One region of the Methylophilus sp. YYY-1 genome, then DNA from elsewhere that is predicted to be linked to it. Evidence: predicted binding sites of a transcription regulator. Region 1 holds the regulator's gene; each other region holds the start of a gene.
The links. Region 1 encodes sigma-54, which starts transcription at its own class of promoters, with help from an activator protein. Its sites were predicted from a motif close to TGGCACNNTTCCTGCT; they were not measured.

Region 1 (3,112 bases):
CGGCACCAAAGCCAACCCGAACGGGACGGCTGGCAGCCGCGTCAAGGCCACCATACAGCCTAAAAATAAAACCACACCGCCTGTCATTGACAACAAGCCAACCTCTCAACAGGGGTTACGGATGAATCGCTCCTTGCAACTCAAGGTCGAACCTGCCCCTGCCGAAAACACTGGTGAGCAAGGCAAAGAGTAAGCATAAAGATGGAAACCATGGCAGCAGATCAGAACCATTTGCAGGTTAACCGCCTGAAAAAAACCTATCAGGGCCGTACCGTCGTCAAAAACACGACGCTTGAGTTACGCAGTGGCGAAGTGATCGGCTTGCTGGGTCCCAACGGGGCAGGCAAAACCACCAGCTTTTACATGATTGTCGGGTTGGTTGCGCTGGATGAAGGCAACATTACGCTGAATGGCGCCGACGTGAGCCGCGCGCCCATGCATGAGCGCGCGCGCATGGGCTTGGCTTATCTGCCCCAAGAAGCATCCATTTTCCGCAAGCTCAGCGTAACCGACAACATCCTCGCCATTCTTGAAACCCGTCCCTATACGGAAGAGCAACGTGAGGCGAGGCTTGAATCCTTGCTGGATCAATTGCATATCCAGCACATCCGCAACAGTCAGGCCGTCAGCTTGTCTGGTGGCGAACGTCGACGCGTTGAAATTGCGCGCTGCCTGGCCACTGACCCTAAATTTATTTTGCTGGATGAACCGTTCGCCGGGATTGATCCGATTGCGGTGATCGAAATCCAGAAAATCATCCGCTACCTGAGCAGTCAGAATATTGGTATTTTAATCACCGACCACAATGTGCGCGAAACGCTGGATATCTGTGACCGCGCTTATATTGTCAATGAAGGCGCTGTGTTTGCAGCAGGCACGCCCGATGAAATCATTCAGAATGAAGGTGTGCGTGAAGTGTATCTGGGCAAGAATTTTAGGCTGTAATCCGTCATGAAACAGAACCTGCAATTACGTATTTCGCAAAATCTGGCGCTGACGCCGCAGCTGCAGCAATCGATCCGTTTGCTGCAACTTTCCACGCTGGAACTGAACCAGGAACTGGAAACCATCCTGCAGGAAAACCCGTTACTGGAAATGTCAGACGGTGAAGAAGGCGAGTTTGAAGATAACACACCGCCTCCCCCCACTGTAGAAGCTGAGCCGACAGATGCCAGCTCGTTTGACATGGCAACGCAGCAAGAGATCACCGCACCGGCAGAAAGTCTGCGTGAAGACTTGCACGATGAGCTGGGCGGGAGCGAGAGCGACCTGCCCAATTTAAACGAGGAATTCACGCCGCCAGAGTTTGAAGATGATTATGAAGAGTTTGGCAGCACCAGCAACTGGGACGAAGCCGGACGCAATCATCAGGAAGACGAAGACAGTGACTTTTCCAGACAGGAAACCACCAGCATCAGTTTGCGCGAGCATCTGATTGATCAGATACAACTGGCACATTTATCGCAACGTGACATGAGCCTGGTCAAACTGCTACTGGATAGCATCACTGATGATGGCTATCTGGAGCAAGATCTGCAGGAGATTGTGGAGCACTTGCCACTCGAACTTGAGGTCGAGCTGCTGGAACTGGAAACCGCCCTCAAGCTGATCCAGAATCTGGACCCTGTAGGCGTAGGTGCGCGCGATTTACGCGAGTGCCTGCTCTTGCAACTGACGCGTTTGCCGCAAGAAACGCCACACTTGCAAACCGCCATTGCCATTGCCAAAGACCACCTGGCGCTGCTTGCCAACAAAGACTTTGTCAAACTGCGCAAGGTGCTTGGTTGCGATGAAGCGGTACTCAAGGCGGCGCAGCACCTGATCCGCCAGCAAAACCCCAGACCCGGCAGCGAGTTTTCCAGCTTTAGTCACGATCACTTTATCCAGCACGATGTGGTGGTTAAAAAAATCAAGGGCATTTGGGTCGCCTCTTTAAATGATGGCGTGATCCCCAAACTGCGCATCAACCAGATGTATGCGGACATCCTCAAGCGCAACCGCGAGAGTTCAGGCCAATACCTGCAAAGCCAGATGCAGGAAGCCAAGTGGATGATTAAAAATATCCAGCAGCGCTTCTCGACCATTTTGCGCGTGTCACAAGCCATTGTAGATCGCCAGCGCAACTTCTTTGAACATGGTGAAATTGCCATGCGGCCACTGGTGCTTCGTGAAATCGCCGAAGAACTCGACTTGCATGAAAGCACAGTTTCCCGCGTCACCACACATAAGTATATGCTCACACCGCGTGGCGTCTATGAACTCAAATACTTCTTTGGCAGCTCGGTGGCCACAGATGCAGGCGGCTCCTGCTCTGCCACCGCTATCCGCGCCTTGATCAAGCAAATGGTGGCCGAAGAAAACCCGAAAAAGCCTTTGTCGGACAACCAGATCACCGACACACTGGCACAACAAGGTATCGTCGTTGCCCGCCGTACCATAGCCAAATATCGCGAGTCCCTGAATATTCCTCCCGCGAACTTGCGCAAAACGCTCTAAACAAAAAAGGCCGCAGATGCGGCCTTTTTTGTTTCTCAGCTCAAATCACCTGATTGTGATCTTGGCAAATTTACGTTTACCCACCTGTGCGATCACTGTCACACCTTTTGTCAAAGGCAGATTCTTATCATCCACCTTGACGCTGTCGAGCTTGACGCCGCCTTGCTGCACTGCGCGCATGGCTTCACTGGTGCTTTCGACCAGGCCCGCCTGTTTCAACAATTGGCTAATGCCGATGCTCTCGCCTTCAATGGTCACTTCAACTTCGGGCACGTCATCCGGGATGCCGCCTTTGGCACGGGTCTGGAAGTCCTGCAAGGCTTTTTCAGCCGCGGCTTGACCATGGAAACGCGCCACAATTTCTTGGGCAAAGCCGACCTTGATATTGCGGGGATTTTCACCGCTGGCGACTTGCGCCTTCCATTCGGCAATGGTTTCCAGCGTCGCAAAAGACAGCAAATCAATATAGCGCCACATCAGTTCATCTGAAATCGACATGATCTTGGCAAAAATAGTCTCTGGCGCCTCGCTAATGCCAATGTAGTTACCGAGTGATTTAGACATTTTATTGACGCCATCCAACCCTTCCAGCAACGGCATCATCAGCACACATTGC
Region 2 (3,112 bases), on a different contig from region 1:
CGGCATGGTATTTCCAGCGCACCGGATCGTGCAGGGTATGCGTACGTGCATTGCGCCAGTGGCGGTCCAGGTTGTATTCGCCCAGGGTTGAGCGTGTGCCGGCCAGTTCAAACAACTTGCTACCCGCCAGCAAGGCGGTTTCGGTACTCAGCACTTTGGCTTCAGCTACCGCAATCGAAGCTTCTGCCACGGTGTCCTCATTCGGGTTACGTTGTGCTTCGTCTATGTATTCACCGGCACGTGCCAACAAGGCCTCGGTGGCGTGGAGGCGAATTTGCAAGTCGCCGATGTCTTTGATGGTATGCGGGTCTTCATAGCCGTGTTCCAGATCGGTATCTATCCATGGCCGTGTGTAGTTGCGTACAAAGTGCAGGGTATCTTTAAACGCCGCGCGGGCGATGCCGGTATCGACTGCCGCCTGGATAATCTGTGCAATTGGCCCCATGGTGGTCGGGCGGTCAAACGCCAGATGGTGCGGCAAGACATATTCGCTAGGCACAAAAATATTTTCCAGGATGGTCGTCCCGCTGGCGGTGGTGCGTTGGCCAAAGCTGGACCAGTCATCAATAATGGTCAGGCCTTCTGCGCCAGCGGGTACAAATGCCACCACAGTATTGTCGTGCTCATCCTTGGCAACTACAGGCACCCAGTCCGCCAGCAAAGCGCCAGACGAATAGAATTTTTTGCCGTTTAAAAAGTAGCCGCTATTGGTGGGCGTGAGCTTGGTTTTCACGTCATTGACGCTCTTGGTGCCAATCTCGGAGAACGCATTGCCAAACCGCACCCCTTGCAGCACCAACTCAAAAAAGTATTTTTTCTGAAAGTCTGAGCCATCCAGGCGCAAGCCTTCCACCATATATAAATGATTCTGTGGAATCTGGCCGACACTGGGGTCTGCCTCGGCCACGGTGGCAATCACTTCTGCCAGGGTTTTGTTGGAGACGAAGGCACCGCCGTATTCTTTCGGCACGGTAATGCCCCACAAGCCACTGCTTGAAAACAGGTCTAGCTCTTTACGTGGCAGTCGGCGTTCCTGGTCGCGCAGGGCGGCTTCTTTGGCGATTTCGCTGGCAACCTGTTTGGCGACGGTCAGGGCTTCTGCGTCACTTTTAATCAAATGCGCCGCTTGTCGCGGCAGGTTTACAGGCAAATGTGCAATCTTATTTGCTTGTGCAGTCATAGTCAGTCCTTATTCAAAAAGAGATCAATAAAGGCATGGCGAGCAGGCACCATGCGTCTGCAGTCACTGTTGCATTTAGTGTGCCAATCAATAAAGCATTGAATTTAAAGGAAAATGTAAAAATCCATCTCTGCCTCCGCCTCTATAGAAACAGTTTGCTGCTGAATGGCTGCTGTAAAAGCAGCAGCCACTGGAGGGCGGGGCGGGAGCGGACTGCAGCGTGATCGCGCAAAACTGCTGCTTTTGCAGCAGTTGATCAGCAACTAGCGCTGGAATCTAGCACCATTTAAAAAGCAGGTTTTATATTAAGTCATTGAAAAATATAAACATTATTGCCTGGCATGGATGCTGCTAATACTACTGGCAAGCAAGGTCGTCTGCGAAGCATCGTAAGCAACGACCTCCGTCATTGTTATTTCAGGAGTCATGATGAGCCGTCCATTAAAAGTCACTGCCGTTTCCGGCAGCTATAAATTACCTTCCAGAACCGCTGCACTGGTGCAGGCGATCACACAGAAGTTGGGACAGCAAATCCCGATTGATCTGCACGTGGTGGAATTAAGCGAAATTGCGGGCAGCTTGGTCGCTTCCTACGATCCCAAAGCTTTGCCAATCAACGTACAGCAAGATATCCAGGCGATTGAAACCGCCGATTTACTGGTGGTGGCTACGCCTGTGTATCGCGCCTCTTATGGAGGGTTGTTCAAGCATTTGTTTGATCTGGTCAATCTCGAAGCATTGATTGATGTGCCCGTGCTGCTGGCAGCAACCGGCGGGACTGAGCGCCATGCCTTGATCATTGATCATGAGCTGCGTCCGTTGTTTAGCTTCTTCCAGGCAGTCACGTTGCCGATCGGCGTATATGCCGTTGAAGCGGATTTTGAAAATTATCAAATCAAGAGTGAGGCGGTGAAAGCGCGCGTAGCACTGGCTGTTGAGCGTGCCTTACCGCTCCTTAAACACCGTGAGCTGGCAGAAAACGCTTCAGTCTTGGTTAACGCCTAAACGGGAGCGCCTGATGAGCCAATCACCGATTCAATTTGCTTACTGGGTTTCCAACCTGAGTGGCGGCCAGGTCGTGAGCGAAATTGCCCAGCAAACTGGCTGGAGCACCGAGTACAACATTCAGCTTGCGCAAATCGCCGAGCGCGTTGGCTTTGACTATGCGCTGACCGCTACCCGCTTTTTGGGCGGCTACAAGGCGGATGGGCAACATGAGTCTGTCATTCTGACCTCGGCCCTGTTGCAGGCGACGCAGAAGCTCAAGGTGATTGCCGCGGTATTGCCCGGCGTCTGGCCCCCTGCGCTGTTGGCCAAGCTGGGCATTACCGCCGACCACCTTTCCGGTGGCCGCTGGGCGGTGAATGTGGTTAGTGGCTGGTTCAAGGACGAGTTTACCGCTTTGGGCGAGCCCTGGCTGGATCATGACGAGCGCTATCGCCGCTCTGAAGAGTTTATCCGCGTGCTCAAGGGCTTGTGGTCGGGCGAATCGTTGACCTTTAAAGGCGATTTTTACCGCATCAATCAATTGGCTTACCAGCCAACGCCGATTCAGCGGCCACATCCACCCATTTTCCAGGGCGGGAATTCGACCGCGGCCAGGCAGATGGCGGCCCGTGTGTCGGACTGGTATTTCATGAATGGCGGTTCACCTGAAGTGTTGAAAGCACAAATTGACGAGGTGTCGGCTGAAGCTGCGAAACATGGTCGCAAGCTCAAGTTTGCCGTGAATGCCTTTGTGATTGCGCGGGAGACCGAGGCCGAGGCGAAAGCCGTGCAGGAGGAGATTGTCCGCCTGGCCAACCCAGAAGCGCTGGAAGGCTTTGCCCAAGCCGTGAAGCAAGCGGGTTTGGCGACGCAGGACCAACTGGGCATGTGGGCAAATTCGCGCAAGCAGGATTTGGTGCAACCCAATGACGGCTTTAAAACCGG
Region 3 (3,112 bases), on a different contig from region 1:
GCGCATCTTGCGCCAGATAGACGAAGCTGAACCCGCCCAGACTCAGCACCTTGGTAATGGTGTAGTCATGCAGCACAGTGCCTACCGGCAAGGCAAAATCGTATTTATGAGCGAGCTTCACTAGCGCTTTAACGTCACAATCATGGCTTTTATTAAGGGCATGGCATCAGCAGAGGCTGTGATTTCTTCTGCGCGCCGCCTTGTTTGTACCATTTTCGCATAACGATACCGCATTTGATACAATCAGTGAGTTTGCCAGGAGCCAGATGATGACGATAAAAAATTCCCCCGCTAGCCAACCGATGTTGAGCATGACCGGCTTTGCGGCCACTGAAAGCCGCTTTACTGGCGGGCTGCTGCTGATTGAGCTGCGTGCAGTCAACCACCGTTATCTTGAGCTCAATGTCAAAATCGATGACAACTTGCGCCAGTTTGAGGCGCAAGTACGTGAATTGCTGCAGTCCCGCCTGGGACGTGGCAAGGTGGAATGCCGCATCAATCTCAAAAGCGATGCCGCGGTGGCTAACCTGACGCTCAATCCTGAGATGGTCGGGCAGATCGCGCAAACCCTGGCGGCTTTACAGCAACATTTTCCGCAGGCGCAACCCGTCAATCTGGTTGAAGTGCTCAAGCTGCCCGGTGTTTGCCAAACGGAGAGCATCGATACCGAGGCCATGGCGCAGAGCCTGCTCAATGGCTTGTCGCAGGCCATTGATGAACTGATTGCCGCCCGCCAGCGCGAAGGTGAAAAACTCAAGCAAGTGCTGCTCGACCGTCTGCAAGGCGTCCGTGAGCAGATCAGTATCGTCAAACCACTGTTACCTGCCCTGATCAGCCAATATCAGGATAAACTGACCACCAAACTGCGTGAAGCCATGCAGGCAGAGGATGACCGCGTACGTCAGGAAATCGTGCTCTATGCCCAACGGATTGATGTCGATGAAGAGCTGGCGCGGCTCAATGCCCACATTGTTGAAATGGACCGCATCCTCACGGCTGGCGGCACCATGGGCAAAAAGCTGGACTTTTTGATGCAGGAAATGAACCGGGAAGCCAACACACTGGGCTCCAAATCGGTGGCGATTGAAACGACACAAGTCTCTATGCAACTGAAAGTGTTGATCGAACAGATGCGTGAACAGATTCAGAATATTGAATAAGCCCTATTTAACACATGGTTTGCACCAAAACCGTGATTCGAGAGTGCACCATTTAGGTGCGCTTTCTTTCTGAAACCCGCTCATATAAAACATAAACTCATGATTTAAATGGGTTTTACAGGCTGGCACACGGCTTGCTCTTGTTTAAATGAATTTTACAAGTAAGGCAAAGGTCCAGCACGATGACGCAAACGGCCAAACAGTTTTTTGATGAAATGCAGGGCTATGGGGGCAATGTAAGGGCGATTTACCAGGCCTATAACCGCTGGTTGGCGAATGTGCCTACCCAGCAACTGGCGGCCAAACGCGCAGAAGCAGAAGTCCTGTTCCGCCGCGTCGGCATCACGTTTAACGTGTATGGTGAAGAAGATGGTGCCGAGCGCCTGATTCCGTTTGATGTGATTCCACGCATGATTTCGGCCAGTGAATGGGCGCATTTGTCCAAAGGTGCCGTCCAGCGCGTACGCGCCCTCAATATGTTTCTGCATGATATTTATCATGATCAGGAAATCATCAAGGCCGGCATTGTCCCGCACAGCATCCTGACCAATTCGCAATACCGCCCGGAAATGGTGGGTGTGACTGTGCCTAACCAGGTGTATGCGCATGTGGCAGGGATAGACCTGGTCCGCACCAGCGAGTCGCAGTTTTACGTGCTTGAAGACAACCTACGTACCCCTTCCGGCGTGTCTTACATGCTCGAAGACCGCAAGATGATGATGCGGCTGTTCCCGGATTTGTTTAAAAAATACCCGATTGCCCCGGTGGAGCATTACCCCAGTGTACTGCTGAACAACCTGCGCTCGGTCGCCCAGACCGGCGTCACTGACCCGACCGTGGTATTGCTCTCACCTGGCGCTTACAACAGCGCTTACTTTGAACATGCCTTCCTCGCCCAGCAAATGGGCATAGAACTGGTGGAAGGCCAGGATTTGTTTGTCCGTAATAACGCCGTCTATATGCGCACCACGCAAGGCCCGCAAAGGGTGGACGTGATCTACCGCCGCATTGACGACGACTTCCTCGACCCTCTGGTGTTCAAGCCCGATTCCCTGTTGGGCGTGCCAGGTCTGCTCTCCGTTTACCGCAATGGTGGCGTCACATTGGCCAACGCTGTAGGCACCGGCGTGGCCGATGACAAGGCGACGTATATTTACGTGCCGGAGATGATCAAGTTCTACTTGGGTGAATCCCCCATCTTGCAGAACGTGCCTACGTATCAACTCAGCAAGGAAGATGATCTGGCCTATGTGCTGGATCATCTGCCCGAGCTGGTCGTCAAGGAAGTGCAGGGCTCAGGCGGCTACGGCATGCTGGTGGGCCCCACAGCCAGCAAGCAGGAAATTGAAGAATTCCGTTTACGCATCGTCTCCAAACCCGCTAACTACATCGCGCAGCCGACGCTGGCACTGTCAACCTGCCCGACGCTGGTCGACCAGGGCATTGCGCCGCGTCATGTGGATTTACGGCCATTTGTGCTGTCTGGCAAAACGGTCAGTGTGGTGCCGGGTGGCCTGTCGCGGGTAGCGCTCAAAGAAGGGTCACTGGTGGTGAACTCCTCGCAAGGGGGCGGCACCAAGGATACCTGGGTGCTGGAGCGGGACGATGTCAGTGCAGAAACCGTGCAGTCGCAAATGGCTGCCCAACAAGCAACGCAAGAGGCCGTCATATGTTAAGCCGTACCGCAGATCATTTATATTGGATGGCACGTTATATCGAGCGTGCTGAAAACGTGGCCCGTGTGCTGGACGTGACTTATAACATGTCGCTGTTGCCGTCAGACAGCAGCAACGAAGCGGAACTTTGGGATGCCGTGCTTGAAATTGCCGGGATCCGCGACATTTATGACAGCAATTACAAAGAGCTGTCGGCCGCCAACGTCATCAAGCATCTGGTCATGGATAGCCAGAACCCGTCCAGCATTTACAGCTCATTGCGTAGTGCGCGTGAAA

Region 2: msuE (FMN reductase) is a predicted target of sigma-54. The motif match lies at 1,518-1,533, and genes of this name have one in related genera.
Region 3: GOC95_RS12240 (circularly permuted type 2 ATP-grasp protein) is a predicted target of sigma-54. The motif match lies at 1,284-1,299, and genes of this name have one in related genera.

The regions. Positions count from the first base shown of each region.
Region 1 covers NZ_WOVG01000002.1:87,054-90,165, reverse strand. Annotated here, with positions in the region: gene lptA (lipopolysaccharide transport periplasmic protein LptA) at 1-193, shown strand, start outside; gene lptB (LPS export ABC transporter ATP-binding protein) at 202-945, shown strand; gene GOC95_RS07015 (RNA polymerase factor sigma-54) at 952-2,496, shown strand; gene tyrS (tyrosine--tRNA ligase) at 2,542-3,112, opposite strand, start outside.
Region 2 covers NZ_WOVG01000004.1:12,834-15,945, reverse strand. Annotated here, with positions in the region: gene GOC95_RS11660 (SfnB family sulfur acquisition oxidoreductase) at 1-1,180, opposite strand, end outside; gene msuE (FMN reductase) at 1,610-2,185, shown strand; gene sfnG (dimethylsulfone monooxygenase SfnG) at 2,199-3,112, shown strand, end outside.
Region 3 covers NZ_WOVG01000004.1:143,683-146,794, forward strand. Annotated here, with positions in the region: gene GOC95_RS12230 (serine/threonine-protein kinase) at 1-121, opposite strand, end outside; gene GOC95_RS12235 (YicC/YloC family endoribonuclease) at 267-1,160, shown strand; gene GOC95_RS12240 (circularly permuted type 2 ATP-grasp protein) at 1,343-2,836, shown strand; gene GOC95_RS12245 (alpha-E domain-containing protein) at 2,830-3,112, shown strand, end outside.